DNA from 3 places in the Pseudomonas sp. MYb118 genome. Region 3 is predicted to be linked to each of the others. Evidence: riboswitches for the same ligand, from Rfam matches in the RefSeq annotation. Region 3 holds a riboswitch; each other region holds the start of a gene.
What was found. Region 3 has a riboswitch for cobalamin ahead of cobO (cob(I)yrinic acid a,c-diamide adenosyltransferase). Riboswitches for the same ligand answer to the same signal wherever they lie in the genome.
Positions count from the first base shown of each region.

Region 1: linked by a shared signal. The riboswitch ahead of ABVN20_RS24050 (CbtB-domain containing protein) and the one ahead of cobO (cob(I)yrinic acid a,c-diamide adenosyltransferase) in region 3 are both predicted to bind cobalamin.
Region 2: linked by a shared signal. The riboswitch ahead of ABVN20_RS04655 (TonB-dependent receptor) and the one ahead of cobO (cob(I)yrinic acid a,c-diamide adenosyltransferase) in region 3 are both predicted to bind cobalamin.

Region 1 is NZ_JBFRXN010000003.1:570,228-575,240, forward strand. Features, by position in the region: partial or broken gene ABVN20_RS24025 (acyltransferase family protein) at 1-935, shown strand, start outside; gene nfuA (Fe-S biogenesis protein NfuA) at 993-1,577, shown strand; gene cobM (precorrin-4 C(11)-methyltransferase) at 1,728-2,474, opposite strand; gene ABVN20_RS24040 (cobalamin biosynthesis protein) at 2,557-2,970, opposite strand; gene ABVN20_RS24045 (CbtA family protein) at 2,967-3,671, opposite strand; gene ABVN20_RS24050 (CbtB-domain containing protein) at 3,683-3,877, opposite strand; cobalamin riboswitch at 3,995-4,222, opposite strand; cobalamin riboswitch at 4,387-4,600, shown strand; gene cobW (cobalamin biosynthesis protein CobW) at 4,699-5,013, shown strand, end outside.
Region 2 is NZ_JBFRXN010000001.1:987,351-992,363, reverse strand. Features, by position in the region: gene ABVN20_RS04660 (ABC transporter ATP-binding protein) at 1-572, opposite strand, end outside; gene ABVN20_RS04655 (TonB-dependent receptor) at 618-2,756, opposite strand; cobalamin riboswitch at 2,863-3,071, opposite strand; gene ABVN20_RS04650 (autotransporter-associated beta strand repeat-containing protein) at 3,446-5,013, opposite strand, start outside.
Region 3 is NZ_JBFRXN010000001.1:96,227-101,239, forward strand. Features, by position in the region: gene ABVN20_RS00485 (C40 family peptidase) at 109-642, shown strand; gene ABVN20_RS00490 (O-methyltransferase) at 659-1,312, shown strand; gene ABVN20_RS00495 (sorbosone dehydrogenase family protein) at 1,428-2,741, opposite strand; gene ABVN20_RS00500 (hypothetical protein) at 2,805-3,389, opposite strand; cobalamin riboswitch at 3,546-3,761, shown strand; gene cobO (cob(I)yrinic acid a,c-diamide adenosyltransferase) at 3,843-4,454, shown strand; gene ABVN20_RS00510 (cobyrinate a,c-diamide synthase) at 4,451-5,013, shown strand, end outside.

The DNA of each region.
Region 1 (5,013 bases), on a different contig from region 3:
TGGCCAGTTGTTCATCGACAAGGGCGCGGTGGGTGTCGATGTGTTCTTTGTCATCAGCGGCCTGGTGATCTTCCTGTCCACCCAGGGCAAGTCGCTGCCGCCGGGGCGTTTCCTGCTGTATTCGATTGTTTCGCATCGTGCCGGCGTACTGGCTGTACACGGCGCTGATGGCGCTGCTGGTGGTGTTCGCCCAGCCGGTGTTGCCGGACCAGACGGTCGACTGGTCGCATTTCCTCTTGTCCCTGCTGTTTATCCCGACGCAGAACCCCGGCGGCTACGGGATCTATCCGACGCTGAACGTTGGCTGGACACTCAACTACGAAATGCTGTTCTACCTGCTGTTCGCCTGGGCGCTGCTGTTCCGCCGGCAATGGCGGCTGCTGATCGTCGCCGCGCTGCTGTTCGCCGTGTGCCAGGCATGGACCGGCTACGGCTGGATCAGCGGGTTCTACCGCTCGGACATCGTCTACGAGTTCCTGCTGGGCATGGCCATCGGCATGATGTACCGCAGGGGCTGGATCAAGCCGGGCTTGAGTCTGCCGCTGCTGGGCATCGGCGTTGCGCTGCTGGCGATCTACTACCTGCCACCGAACCCGCGGTTTTTCGCCTGGGGCCTGCCCAGTGCGGTGCTGGTCATGGCGTGCATGGCGCTGGAACGCTTCTTCGAGAAGCGTCGGTTGCTGAAATGGCTCGGCGACTGTTCCTACTCGGTGTACCTGATGCACGTGCTGGTGTTGTCAGCGGGAGGTTTTATCGCACAACGTTACGGGGTAAACCCCTACGTGATGTTCGCGGTGTGCGTGGCAGCGATTGCCGTGGGGTCGTGGGCAAGTTACGAATGGGTGGAAAAATGCAGCTATCGGTGGCTAAAACAGCGGATCGACGGCCTACAGCGAGAGGAAAATGACGGTAGTCTTTCCCGACAAAAATACTAGGACTTTGTACGGCGCGATGATTGGCGTAAACTGCGCCCAAGCCTGTGAGGAGTTTCCATGACTGCTATTACTATCACCGACGCCGCCCACGATTACCTGGCCGATCTGCTCTCCAAGCAGAACACCCCGGGCATCGGCATCCGCGTCTTCATCACCCAGCCTGGCACCCAATACGCCGAGACCTGCATTGCCTATTGCAAGCCGGGCGAGGAAAAACCCGAAGACACCGCGCTGGGGCTGAAAAGCTTCACCGCCTACATCGACTCGTTCAGCGAAGCGTTCCTCGATGACGCCGTGGTCGACTACGCTACCGATCGCATGGGCGGCCAACTGACCATCAAGGCGCCCAACGCCAAGGTGCCGATGGTCAACGCCGACAGCCCGATCAACGAGCGCATCAACTACTACCTGCAAACCGAGATCAACCCGGGGCTGGCCAGCCACGGCGGCCAGGTCAGCCTGATCGACGTGGTCGAGGACGGCATCGCCGTGCTGCAATTCGGCGGCGGCTGCCAGGGCTGCGGCCAGGCCGACGTGACCTTGAAGGAAGGCATCGAGCGCACCTTGCTCGAGCGCATCCCCGAGCTCAAGGGCGTTCGCGACGTGACCGACCACACGCAGAAAGAAAACGCCTACTACTAAGGTGTTCGCTGCGGCATGAAAAAACGGCGCCCCGTGAGCGCCGTTTTTTTATGGGTGAAATTCGAGGGCCCCATCGCGGGCAAGCCCGCTCCCACATTGGATGGGTGAACGCAGGCCTATTGTGGGAGCGAGCCTGCTCGCGAGATGTTCTCAAGGGCGATACAAATGCGCATGCCCAGCCCGATACAACGACGACTCACTGAACTGCTCACTGCCCAGCACCCGCCCAACCAGGATCAACGCCGTACGCCGAAACCCCTTGGCCTCGACCTTCGCCGCGATGTCCTCGATCGTCCCCACCACCCAGTCCTGATCCGGCCAGGTCGCCCGGTGAACCACCGCAATCGGACAATCTGCGCCGTAGTGCGGTAACAGCTCGGCGAGGATCTTCGGCAAATGCTTGACCCCCAGATGAATCGCCATGGTCGCCCCATGCTGTGCCAGGCTGGCCAGTTCCTCACCGGCGGGCATTGCCGTCTTGTCGGCGTAGCGGGTCAGGATCACGCTCTGCGACACATCCGGCAGGGTCAGTTCGGCGCCCAGCAAGGCCGCGCAGGCCGCCGTCGCGGTTACGCCAGGAACGATCTCGAACGGGATATCCAGCTCACGCAGGTAGCGAATCTGCTCGCCAATCGCGCCATACAGCGAAGGATCGCCAGAGTGCACCCGCGCCACGTCCTGGCCCTCGGCATGGGCGGCCTTGATCAGCTCGATGATCTGTTCCAGGTGCAGTTCGGCGCTGTTGACCACCTGTTCGGCGCTGTGGCCCTCCAGCACGGCGGCGGGCACCAGGGAGCCGGCGTAGATGATCACCGGGCAGCTGCGGATCAGCCGCTGGCCTTTGACGGTGATCAGTTCCGGGTCGCCGGGGCCGGCGCCAATGAAGTAGACGGTCATCGTCGTTTCCTGTCAGAAAAGGGAGCAGGGCAACGCTTCAGATGAAGATTGCTCATGATCGAGGGTGGGGATTATCGGGGTTTTACGTGGTACAGGCCAATGCCAGGGTGGCCTGGGCGTATTTTTGTCGCGTGATCAGCAGGGAGGCGGGCGTGCCGGCCAGTCGTTCGGCGAGGGCCAGAGCGGCGCTTTCGGCGACGCCGTAGCAGCCGGTGCGTTCGAACGCGATTTGCGAATGATGACTGAGCCTGGGCTCAAAGACCGCCAATTGTTCGCTGCTGAAATACGTCAGCGGCAGTTGCAGCTGCGCGGCCAATTCGAGCAGGCCCGGTTCTTCACGCTTGAGGTCGATGCTGGCCAGGGCCTTGACCTGCCCGAGGCCGATCTGATGCGCCTGGAGCGCCTGGTCGAGCAGGGCCCGCAGCGTGCTGGCCGGGCAGCCGCGCTGACAGCCCAGGCCGACCACCAGGGTCGGCGCTGTGCTTGGATCGGTCATGCGTGGTATTGGCCATCGCTCTTGCGGCGGAACAACCAGGCGCTGATCAGGCCCAGGGCCAGCCAGAACGCCACGTTGGTCAGTTGCGAAGCGATCTTGAACTGCGCTTCCAGGGCTTCTGGTGCGAGCATCGAATGCACTTCCGGCTGCGGCGCGCCAATCACATGCGGCACAGCGATGATTGCCAGGCCCAGCAGCTTCATCAGCCAATGCCGACCAAATGCGACCAGGGCAATACCGACGGCGGTGGAGGCGGCTGTGCCGATCCACCACATTTGCCGCTGCGCCAGATCCGCTGCAGCGGTGCCTGGCAATTCCGGCGGCAAACCGAGGGTCGGGGCGAGGACGAAGGTGGCATAACCGGCCAGGCCCCAGAGCAGGCCCTGGGAAGTCTTGGTCGGTGCGCGCAGGGTGTAGAGGCCCGCGAGCATCAGGGCGAAACCGACTGCAACCACCAGATTGCCACCGGTGGTGGACAGCACGCGCTGCCAGCCGTCTTCGGGCTCCCAGGCTTCGGCATCGTGGCTGTGGGCGGCGGTGCCGGCGGCGTGTTCGTGGACTTCGACGGCGGCAGGTTCGGATTTTTCGTAGGTCTCGGCCTGCAGAATCAGCGGCGAAACCCAAAAGCTTTGCAGCAGGGTCAGCAGCAGGGCGGCCAGCAGGCCGGAAAACCCTGCGGTTTGCGCGATACGCTTGATCATGTCGTCAGGTCTCAATGGCACGGGAACGCGGCGCTGTGACGGGTATCGTGGGCAGCGTTGTGCACCGCCTCGATGTGCGAGAAACCGGCGAAGTAGACCAGGCACGCGCCCAGGATCGACGCGCAGACGGCGGCGGTCAGGCGTTGGGTCAGGGTGGTCGTGGTGGTGCTGGCGGATGTGTGGCCGGTGCTGCTGATGATCGACATGGCGCTTCCCTCTGTTCTGTCAGGGTGACGGGAGCGCATGCAGGGACCCTGCGTATCGGGCACGCAGAGGTTCGAACAGCGCCCGCCCACCGCGGGTTTGTTGTTTTCGTGATCGTAACGTCACGTTGTGTTGCGGGCCGGTCTCCGGGCTCACGAGGGGCTTGGACCAGAGCCCGAACCTGCAAGAATCGCCTTCCCATGCCGGTGGCCGGCACAGTGGCTGTGATTCTTCGCTCGCTTACCGTTGCGGGGGCAGCACCGGACTGACATGGCCTTGAGTAAAGCACATGATTCACCGGTTTCCCGTTTCACCCTGTGAAGGGCACCCGTAACAAAGTGTGTAGGAGAGCATGGGGCGGCTTTGCCGTCAATCGAGACCGCGTAGACCCCATCGCGGGCAAGCCCGCTCCTACAGTGGGTCTGCGTTCACCTCCCCCTGTAGGAGCGAGCTTGCTCGCGATGGCGTCCGACCTGCCAGCACAAGAATTTGACCCGCCCCAACACGATGCGTAGCCTTGTCCCCACGAGGTTCTTCGCCATTGGCGAAGCTAAGAAGGGAACGCGGTCGATGCCGCGGCTGCCCCCGCAACTGTGAACGGTGATGTTCGCTGCCACGCCACTGCAAACCCTGCACAACGGGTTCGCGGGAAGGCGCAGCGAATGCCGGGCCCATCGCCCGGCACACTGTCAGCCAGGAGACCTGCCTCGAAACAGATTCTCACTACAACCGGGCGGGGTGATCCGGTGGCGAAATGCTTGCGCGCACTTGGATTGCAGCGCTCGTCGTCCCGTATGCCCGCCACCTTGCCAAAGGGCATCCGATGAAAACACTGGCCAAACTCCCCGTCACCATCGTCACCGGCTTCCTCGGCTCGGGCAAGACCACCTTGCTGCGGCACATGCTCGACAACGCCGAAGGCCGGCGCATCGCGGTGATCGTTAACGAATTCGGCGAGCTGGGCATTGATGGCGAAATCCTCAAGCAATGCTCCATCGGCTGCACCGAGGAAGAAGCCGTGGGCCGCGTGTTCGAACTGGCCAACGGTTGCCTGTGCTGTACCGTCCAGGAGGAGTTCTTCCCGGTGATGCGCGAACTGGTAGCGCGCCGTGGCGATCTGGACCACATCCTCATCGAA
Region 2 (5,013 bases), 890 kb from region 3:
GCGAGAATGCTCAGGCCCAGGCCGCGCAAGTGCTGCAACAACTCCAGTTGATAACGTGGGTCGAGGTGGTTGGTTGGCTCGTCGAGGATCAGCAGTTGCGGCTCTTGAACCAGGGCACGGGCCAGCAGCACACGCTGCTTCTCGCCGCCGGACAGTGTCGCGAAGGCATGCTCGGCGCAGCTTGCCAGGCCGACTTGATCCAGCGCCCGGGCGATCAGTCGGGCATCGTGCGGCGTGTCGCCGTCGAACAGGCCCTTGTGTGGCGTGCGTCCCATGCTCACCACATCGCGTACGCTCAAGCCGAACTCCTGGGGAAACTCCTGCAACACCACGGCGATGCGTTGCGCGCACCAGCGTGCCGGGCGTTGCCAGACATCGTCGCCGTCCAGGCGCACCTGCCCTTCATCCGGCTCGGTCGAGCGATAGGCGCAGCGCAGCAGGCTGGTCTTGCCGCTACCATTGGGCCCGATCAGGCCGACGAACTCACCCTGCCCCACGTGCAGGCCCACCTCGCGCAGCAACCAGCGCGAGTCGATACGCCAGGCCAGGCCTTCGATGTCGAGCTTCGTCATGGGCGTGCCTCCAGAGTGCACCGGCCCAGGGCCGGTGCAATCGCATCAGAAGTTGTAGTCAGCCGTGACGAAGAACGAGCGCGGCTCGCCCAGGTACCACTGCCGTCCGTTGTTGCCGCTGGTGGTGGCGTACTGGCGATCGAACAGGTTGTTCAGTTGCACGCCCAGGGTCAGGTCCTTCTGCACATGCCAGTCGAAGTTGGCATCGACCACCGTGTAGCTCGGCACCTCGATCGTGTTGGCGTTGTCGCCATAACGGCTGTCGACATAACGCGCCCCGGCGCCGGCACTGAACAGATCACCGAAGTCCTTGCTCAGCCACAGGTTGGCGGAACGGCGCGGCACGTTGACCGGCTGGTTGCCCTTGAAATCGCTGCTGCCACTGACAAAGTCGTCGTACTCGGCGCGCACCCAGGCGGCGTTGGCGGACAGTTGCACGTCGTAGGGCAGGCGCAGTTCGAGCGTCGCCTCGATGCCGTCCGACGACTGCTGGCCCACCTGTTGTTGCACGGTCGGGTTGAGAGGATCGGTGCTCAGCAGCTTCTTCTTGACGATGTGATAGGCGGCCAACGTCCATTCGCCACGGCCTTCCGGCAGCAATTGCTTGATGCCGACTTCGGTCTGCTTGGCCGTGCTCAGGTCCCACTGTTGCTGCGCCGCGCTGAGAGTCAGCAGGTTGCTCACGCCTTCGGTACTGGTGGCGTACTGGCCGTACACCGACAGGTCTTCGGTCAGGGCGAACACCAGGCCCGCACGCCAGTTGTCGCCGGACAGGCTGCGATCACTGCGGGTACCGGCCAGCAGGTCGTCGCGGTCGAGGTGCACCTGATCGCGGCGCGCACCGGTAATCAACGACAGTTGCTCGGTCAACTGCGTGCGGTTCTCGGCGAACAGCGAGAACTGCTTGGCCTGGTTGGCTTCGCGGGAGCGGTAAGGATCGGTGCTGACGTACTCGCCACCGCCCGAGCCGGACAGCGGCACGGTATCGGTGTAGACGTTGCCGAAATCGTGTTTGCGCACGAAGCGGATCGAATTGTAATCGGCGCCGACCACGGTCTGGCTGTCCAGGCCGAACAGCGAATGCTTGAGGGTGAACGACTGACGATCGCCGATCTGTTCCTGGGTCTGCTTGATGCTGATGAAGCTGCTGCGCCGCACCTGATCACCTGGCAGCCAGGTGTAGGTTTCGGCATTGCGCCAGCGCCTTTGCGTCTTGAGGAAATACAGCTGGTTGCTGGCGCTCAGGTTGTCGCTGATCACCCAGTCGGTCACCAGGCGCGTGGACTGGTCGTTGTAATGCACCGTGGCGTTATCGACGTTGTAGTTGTGATCGCGCAGGTGCTCGCTGAAGTGGCCATTGACCAGTGGCGTACCGAAATACTGCTGCGGGTCCTGGTCGCCGTAGTCGTGGCTGAAGGTGAAGCTCAGGTCATCGCTGGCCTGCCAGCGCAGCGAACCACTGATGGCGATGCTTTCGGAGTCGCCGCGATCGACCCAGCCATTGCTGGCCAGTTGATTGAGGTTCAGGCGATAACTCAGGGTGTCGGTCAGCGAGCCGCCGCTGTCCAGCGCGGCTTGACGGCGGTCATCGGAACCGTAGCCCAGGCGCACATGATTACGCACTTCGCCCTCGAACGGTTTCTTCGGCACCACGTTCACCACGGCGCCGGTCGCGCCCTCGCCGTACAGCACCGAAGCCGGGCCGCGCAGGATGTCGATGCGCTCGACCGACCAGGTGTCCACCGGGAACGTCACGGTGCCGGCACCGACGTACAGGCGTGTGCCGTCATAGAGTTGCATGGTCGAACTGTGCCCGGTGAAACCCCGCGCCGACAACGCCGTGCCGCCGTTGCCAGGGGTGCCGATGTTGGTGATGCCCGGGGAGCGGGTGACCGCATCCTGCACGGTCGCGTTGTTGCGCTTGAGGATCTGCTCGGAGCTGATGCTGGTCACGCTGGCCGGGGTTTCCAGCGGCGTCAGGTTGAGGCGCGAGCCACTGGTACTCGGCGTCAACAGGTCCGGTGGGGGTGTTTGCTCGGCGGTACCGGTAATCGCGGTAGCGGGCAGCGCCAGGGATTTGTCTTCGTCCGCCGCCAGGGTTGGAGCAGAGAGAAACACGCACGGGACAAGGCTTGCACGCAGCCAGGTGCCTTGCAGGGAATGGATCAGGGAATTACGGGACATGTCGTTCCACTTGAAGCAGGAATGAATGAATCCCGGAGGGAATAACGCATAGGGAATCGCAGGCGAGCGCGCCCACGGAACCGGCCTGCGCCCGCCCACCGCGGGTTTGCCAAACGATGCTTCAGGCCGGTCTCCGGGCTCGCGAGGGTCATGAACCATTCACCTTCCCATGCCGAGGCACAGTGGTCTGTCGAATGCTTCGCTCGCATACCGTTGCGGGGGCAGCGCCGGACTGATCATCGAAAAAATGACGAACCGGCTTCCCGTTTCACCCCATGCACGGCGGCATGGGACACCTGAAACAGGCGCGCAGGGGACCATTAAAATGACATCAGGTCAAGGAATCGACCGGGATTTTCTGGCGGTTCTTGATTTCAGACATGGCGCATGAGCACGCGGCCTGTATTGCCAGTTACCTGGTGTGGCGGCATACCGGGATTTATCACGCTCAACGGGTGAGCGTTTTCCGAGGATGTTCGGCTTTCGGAGGTGAAGAAACTTCGGGGGCGGGAGTGATCGTTGAGCTCTGCCGGTGGAGCGCTTTTTTGTGCTGTGCTTCAGGGCCTCATCGCGAGCAGGCTCGCTCCCACAATGGTTTGTGTTGATTCAAAGATATCAATCACACAACAAATCCACTGTGGGAGCGAGCCTGCTCGCGATGGGGCCCGCAAGAACAACTCACCCCTCAATCAGAACCCCATACTGAAACTCACCGTCATCGCATGGTCCTTGCTCTCGCTCGACAACTGCCCCGAATAACCAATCCCCAACTTCCCGCTTTCGCTGATCCGGAAATCCACCCCCGCTTCAACCACCGCGGCATCCTTGGCAATCGGTACCCCCTGGGTGCTGAACGAGGCGCCGCCGTCAATGAAGGTCAGGTCGGCATCAGGTTTGGTGTCGCCGAAGGCATGGCGCCAGCCTATCGAAGCACGCGGCGTGAACTCGCCGCCGCTGTCGAGCTTGATCACCTTGCCCGCACGCAGGCCCACGGTGGAGAACGTGATGTCCTGGTCGGCATCGGCCTTCAGTCGCCCTACCCCGCCTTTTTCCTTGGCGGTGTCGCTGTCGTAGTTGACATAGGAGAGACCGGCGAACGGTTCCAGGGCGATACCACCGGCTTCGATGGCATAACCGACTTCACCGAAGACCTGAGCGCTGCGGGCATCGTAGTGGGCTTTCAGGCGGTCGTTATAGGCGCCGACGCTGACGTCGCGCTTGCTCTCGATGTCATGCCAGCTATAGGCCGCACCGAGGCGCACGGCCAGGGCGTCGAACTGTGAGCTGAGATACGCGGCCAGGTGGTAGCTCTCCACCGTGGCATCGGAGCGGCGGTCGCTGGCGTCGATGTCGCTACGGGTGTAACCGGCGGCCATGCCGACGCGCCATTGATCATCGAGCTGCTTGTCGGTGCCGAGCATGAAACCGCTGAGGTTGCGGTCCAGGCTGGCGCTGTTGCTGTCGCCGTCGGACTCGCCCCAGGCTCCAAGTGCACGGGCCCAGCCGACCATCTCGCCGTGACAACCGCTGCTGCTCAGCTGGTTGTCACTGGGTGCCAGCGCGCGGCGCGGGTCGTCTGCGCGAGAGCACGACGGCTGGCGCATACGGTCGTTGACCGCGTCGCGAATGTAGCGCGAGTCCTCGAGGATCGTGCTCGCGGTACTGGCGTGGATTTCCCCGGACAGACTGTCGTAGGCCGCGCGGGCACTGGCGGTGTCGAGGTTGAGGATTTCATTGCGCAGGGTGTCCCCGGCGGGACCATTGCGCAACAGGGCCGAGGCCACGCGGCGCTGGTTGCCGGTGACGGCGACATCCTCGAAGGTGTTGTCGTTACGGCTGACGGCCAGGGTCACCTGATTGGCGTCGTACAGCAAGGACGCGTCGTAGAACGCGTAATCCGGCAGATCGGTGGTGGCAAAGGTGCCGTTGATACCGCCGCCCGCCGTGATCAGCGAGTACACGGCATTGTCGGTGAACGGCGCCAGGCTGTTGACTTGCAGGCCGCCGCCGAGCGTGGCACTGCCGCCAATCACCAACGGCGTGGCGCCGGGCGAGCTGACCGTCAGTGCCAGCACACCATCGCTGGCGTTGGTCAGATTGCCGGTTACGCCAAGGTTTCCGGCCTGGGCGCCGGACGCGACCACACCGTGGTTGACCACCGAGCCGACACTGCCGTTACCGCTGAGACCCGCGCCATTGGCCACGGTCACAGGCGCCGCCAGCGTCGCCGAAGCGTCAGGACTGCCGACCTGCAACA
Region 3 (5,013 bases):
TTCTTATCCATGATTGATGGCAAACCGCCTGCACCCTGCGCAGGCGGTTTTCTTTTCTGTCTCCCGGGCAGAAAAAAAACGCCCCGACCGGATCAGGATGTTCTGCTTATGACGATGTCGGCCCGCTTCACGCTCATACTCTTCGCCGCGCTGCTCAGCGCCTGCGCCAGCCGTACGCCGCCCGCTCCGGTGGTTCGCGCGCCCATTGTCTTTGGTTCTCCGCAAGCGGCTTCGCCGGAAGCCGAAGACGTGCTGTTTCGCGCGTTGGGCCTGGTCGGCACGCCGTATCGCTGGGGTGGCAACACGCCGGATTCCGGTTTCGATTGCAGCGGTCTGATCGGCTATGTTTACCGCGACGCTGCCGGCATTTCCCTGCCGCGTACCACCCGCGAGATGATCACCATGCAGGCCGCCGATGTGGGCAAGGAAGGCCTGCAAAGCGGTGACCTGGTGTTCTTCGCCACCAATGGCGGCTCCCAGGTCAGCCATGCCGGCATCTATGTCGGCGAAGGTCGTTTCGTCCATGCGCCGGCCACCGGTGGCACGGTCAAGCTCGACAGCTTGTCCAAGGCGTATTGGCAGAAAGCCTACCTGAGCGCCAAGCGTGTTCTGCAACCCGAGCATCTGGCGCGCAATCCATAGTCCTGCAGAGGTTGTCATGACCGCTCGCACGCTCAATCTCGATGACGCGCTGTACCAGTACCTGCTCGACGTGTCCATGCGCGAAACGCCGCTGCTCAAGCGCCTGCGCGACGAAACCCAGGCGCTGCCGATGGCGCGCTGGCAGGTGGCACCGGAGCAGGGGCAGTTTCTCGCCTTGCTGGTCAAACTCACGGGTGCCAGACGACTCCTGGAAATCGGCACCTTCACCGGCTACAGCGCCTTGTGCATGGCGGCCGCTTTGCCGGATGACGGCGAATTGATCTGCTGTGATGTGCCCGGCGACTACAACGCCACCGCACGCCGTTACTGGCAGGAGGCGGGGCTGGCTGAGCGCATCGACCTGCGCCTGGCGCCTGCGCTGCAAACCCTGGCGCAACTGGACGAGCCCGGGCAGTTCGACCTGATCTTCATCGATGCCGACAAGGCCAATTACCCCCACTACCTGGAGCACGCCTTGCGCTTGTTGCGCGTGGGCGGCCTGGCGGTGTTCGACAACACCTTGTGGAGCGGGCGGGTGCTCGAACAGGCCCCCGAGAGCGCAGACACCCGCGCCATCCAGGCGCTTAACCGTGCGTTGAAGAGTGATGCACGGGTGGATCTGTCGCTGTTGCCGCTGGGGGATGGGTTGACGCTTTGTCGTAAGCGTTAAATCACTGTCTGTGTGGATTGCCTCTGTGGGAGCGAGCCTGCTCGCGATTGCGGTGGTGAATGCACCGACGTCATCGCGAGCAGGCTCGCTCCCACAGGGAAGGATTGTGTAGCGGTCACTTGAGGGCAGACACCCGCCAAACCTTATTCCCCACATCATCAGCCACCAGCAGGTCGCCCTGGCGGTCGATCACCACGCCTACCGGCCGGCCCATGGCTTTCTCCTCGTCATTGAGGAAACCGGTGAGCACATCGACCGGTGCGCCATTGGGCTTGCCGGCGCTGAAGGGCACGAAGATCACCTTGTAGCCGCTGTGTGGCTTGCGGTTCCACGAGCCGTGCTGGCCGATGAACGCGCCTTCCTTGAATTGCGCCGGCAACGTGTTGCCCTCGGCGAAGGTCAGGCCCAGTGAGGCGGTGTGCGGGCCCACTGCGTAATCCGGGGCGATGGCCCTGGCGACCAGGTCGGGGTTTTGCGGCTCGACGCGTACGTCGATGTGTTGGCCGTAGTAACTGAACGGCCAGCCATAAAAACCGCCATCCTTGACCGAGGTGATGTAGTCCGGCACCAGGTCGCTGCCGATTTCATCGCGCTCATTGACCGCGGTCCACAGGGCGCCGCTGTTTGGCTCCCACGCCAGGCCGTTGGGGTTGCGCAGGCCTGAGGCGAAGATCCGGTGACTGCCGCTGGCGCGGTCCACTTCCCAGATCGCCGCGCGGCCCTGTTCCTTGTCCATGCCGTTTTCGGCGACGTTGCTGTTGGAGCCCACCGTGACGTACAGCTTGCTGCCGTCCGGGCTTGCAATGACGTTCTTGGTCCAGTGGTGGTTCAGGGTGCCGCCGGGCAGATCCAGGACTTTGGTGGGCGCTGACTTGATCGTCGTGTCGCCCTCCTTGTAGTGAAAGCGCAGCAGGCTGTCGGTGTCGGCGACGTACAGATCATTGCCGACCAGGGTCATGCCAAACGGTGAGTTGAGGTTTTCCAGGAACACCGTGCGGGTTTCGGCGACGCCATCGTGGTCCTTGTCGCGCAGCAGGGTGATGCGGTTCGCGCTGGGTACGCCGGCGCCGGCGCGGCCCATGACCTTCTTGGTGATCCAGCCCTTGATACCCTTGCTGTCGTCAGGCTTGGGCGGTGCGTTGGTTTCGGCGACCAGCACATCGCCATTGGGCAGCACGTACAGCCAGCGCGGATGATCGAGACCATCGGCGAACGCGGCCACCTGGGTGCCGGGCGCCGCCGTGGGCCTGGCACCGGCCGGCCAGCCGATGGCCGGGGCGATGTTCATCGTCGGGAACAGGGTTTTGTTCGGTGGCGGCAATTGCGGCGCCGGGCCGGTGCCGTCGGAGACTTGCAGGGTGGAGGTTTCACCGCAGGCGGCGAGCCCTGCGGCGAAGGCGATGACAAGAACGGGCGGGAGCTTGCGCATGCTGATCTTCCTGTGAAGGCACCTGATCAGTAGAGAAGCGCAAGCCCGCGATGGTTCAACCGGTCAGCCGCGGGCTTCCTTGAACAGCACGGCGATGCCGGGATGGTAGTTGCCGGCTTCGTTGCGCAACTTGCGGTAGGCGTAGGGGAAGTACCAGGCCACGGCACAGGAGTGTTCCTTTTGCAGGTCATCGACCATGTCCTGCAACTCTTCCGGCGTGGCGCCGTGCTGGGCCTTTTGCGGTGCGACGAACAGGCAGCCCAGTTTCAGGTCGCTGGTGTAGCTGATGCGCTTGGCATCGCTGGTGATCTCCGCCAGCGCCTGGGTCAGGTTCAGGCTGTTGACCCGCGGCCAGCGCTGGGTCGCTTGCAGGTAGACGCGTGTTTCGCTGGAGGCGATGAACAGGTCGGCGCGCGCGTTGCGTTCGCCTTCTTCGATTTGCTTGCGGGTCTGGGTGTCTTGCAGGGTGACCATCTCGGCCATCCAGGCGGCGGCCGCGAGCAGGCCCAGGTTGGCTTTTTCGTCGTGCCAGTAAGGCGTGTCGTTATCGCCACGCACGGCGTTGTAGCGGTCGATACAGTCAAACCAGCGTTCCAGCAGCGGGCGCAGGAATTCCAGTCGCGGATTGCTGATGTTCATGCCTTGCATGGGACTCACCCTTGTTCTTGTGATGTTGGGTTTATGGCTCTTTGATATCACTGTTGAAAGTGTGGCACAAGATTGGCGTCATTTTATTGATCGACGGCAGTGATTCGTCTGTTGGCGCCCCCGGCTTTAATTGACGCTCCACCCCCAACCCTCTAACCTTCGCGGCTTGTTTCAGGTGCTCTGTGACCGCGGTCGACAGAGTGAAACAGGGAAGCCGGTGAGTGCGTGCACGATCCCGGCGCTGCCCCCGCAACGGTAAATGAGTGAAAGCTGTGTTTTGAGCCACTGTGTCGCAACCGACATGGGAAGGTGCGCAGCCAGGCGTGAGGCCGCTCATGAGCCCGGAGACCGGCCTGATTCAATCCAGCGGCATCACGGTGGGCGATGCCGGGCTTCCTGCCTTCTATTCTTGTGCCTGCCCGCCGTTTTTCAGCTTCAACGGAGAGCTCCCCCATGACTGATTCCCCTGATCGTGACGACCGCCATCTAGCGCGCATGCAGCGCAAAAAGGCCGTGATCGACGAACGCATCGCCAACTCGCCCAACGAATGCGGCCTGCTGCTGGTGCTGACCGGCAATGGCAAAGGCAAAAGCAGCTCGGCTTTCGGCATGCTTGCCCGCTCCATGGGCCACGGCATGCAGTGCGGCGTGGTGCAGTTCATCAAGGGGCGCAACAGCACCGGTGAAGAATTGTTCTTCCGCCGTTTCCCGGAGCAGGTGCGTTTCCACGTGATGGGCGAGGGCTTCACCTGGGAAACCCAGGACCGCCAGCGCGACATCGCGGCTGCCGAAGCGGCATGGGCGGTGTCCCGTGAACTGCTCAGCGATCCTTCGATCGGTCTGGTGGTGCTGGACGAGTTGAACATCGCCCTCAAGCACGGCTACCTCGACCTCGATCAAGTGCTCAGCGATTTGCAGGCGCGCCCGCCGATGCAGCACGTGGTGGTGACCGGCCGTGGCGCCAAGCCGGAAATGATCGAGCTGGCCGACACCGTTACCGAAATGGGCATGGTCAAGCACGCCTTCCAGGCCGGTATCAAAGCGCAGAAGGGCGTCGAACTGTGAGTGAGCCACGTCATTGCCCGGCGGTATTGATTGCCGCGCCGGCCTCCGGTCAGGGCAAGACCACCGTCACCGCCGCCCTGGCCAGGTTGCACCGCAACCAGGGGCGCAAGGTGCGCGTCTTCAAGTGCGGTCCTGATTTTCTCGATCCGATGATCCTCGAGCGCGCCAGCGGCGCGCCGGTGTATCAGTTGGACATGTGGATGGTCGGCGAGCAGGAAAGTCGACGCCTGTTGTGGGAAGCCGCTGCCGAAGCGGACCTGATTCTCATCGAAGGGGTCATGGGCCTGTTCGACGGCACACCGTCCAGCGCTGACCTGGCGCGGCACTTCGGTGTGCCGGTGCTCGGGGTGATTGACGGCACGGCCATGGCGCAGACTTTTGGTGCCCTGGCGCTGGGTCTGGCCCGTTACCAACCGGACTTGCCGTTCGCCGGTGTCCTGGCCAACCGTGTCGGCACCCTGCGCCATGCCCAATTGCTCGAAGGCAGCCTGACCGAAGGTTTGCGCTGGTATGGCGCGTTGTCCCGGGAAACCGCGATCGAGTTGCCGAGCCGCCACCT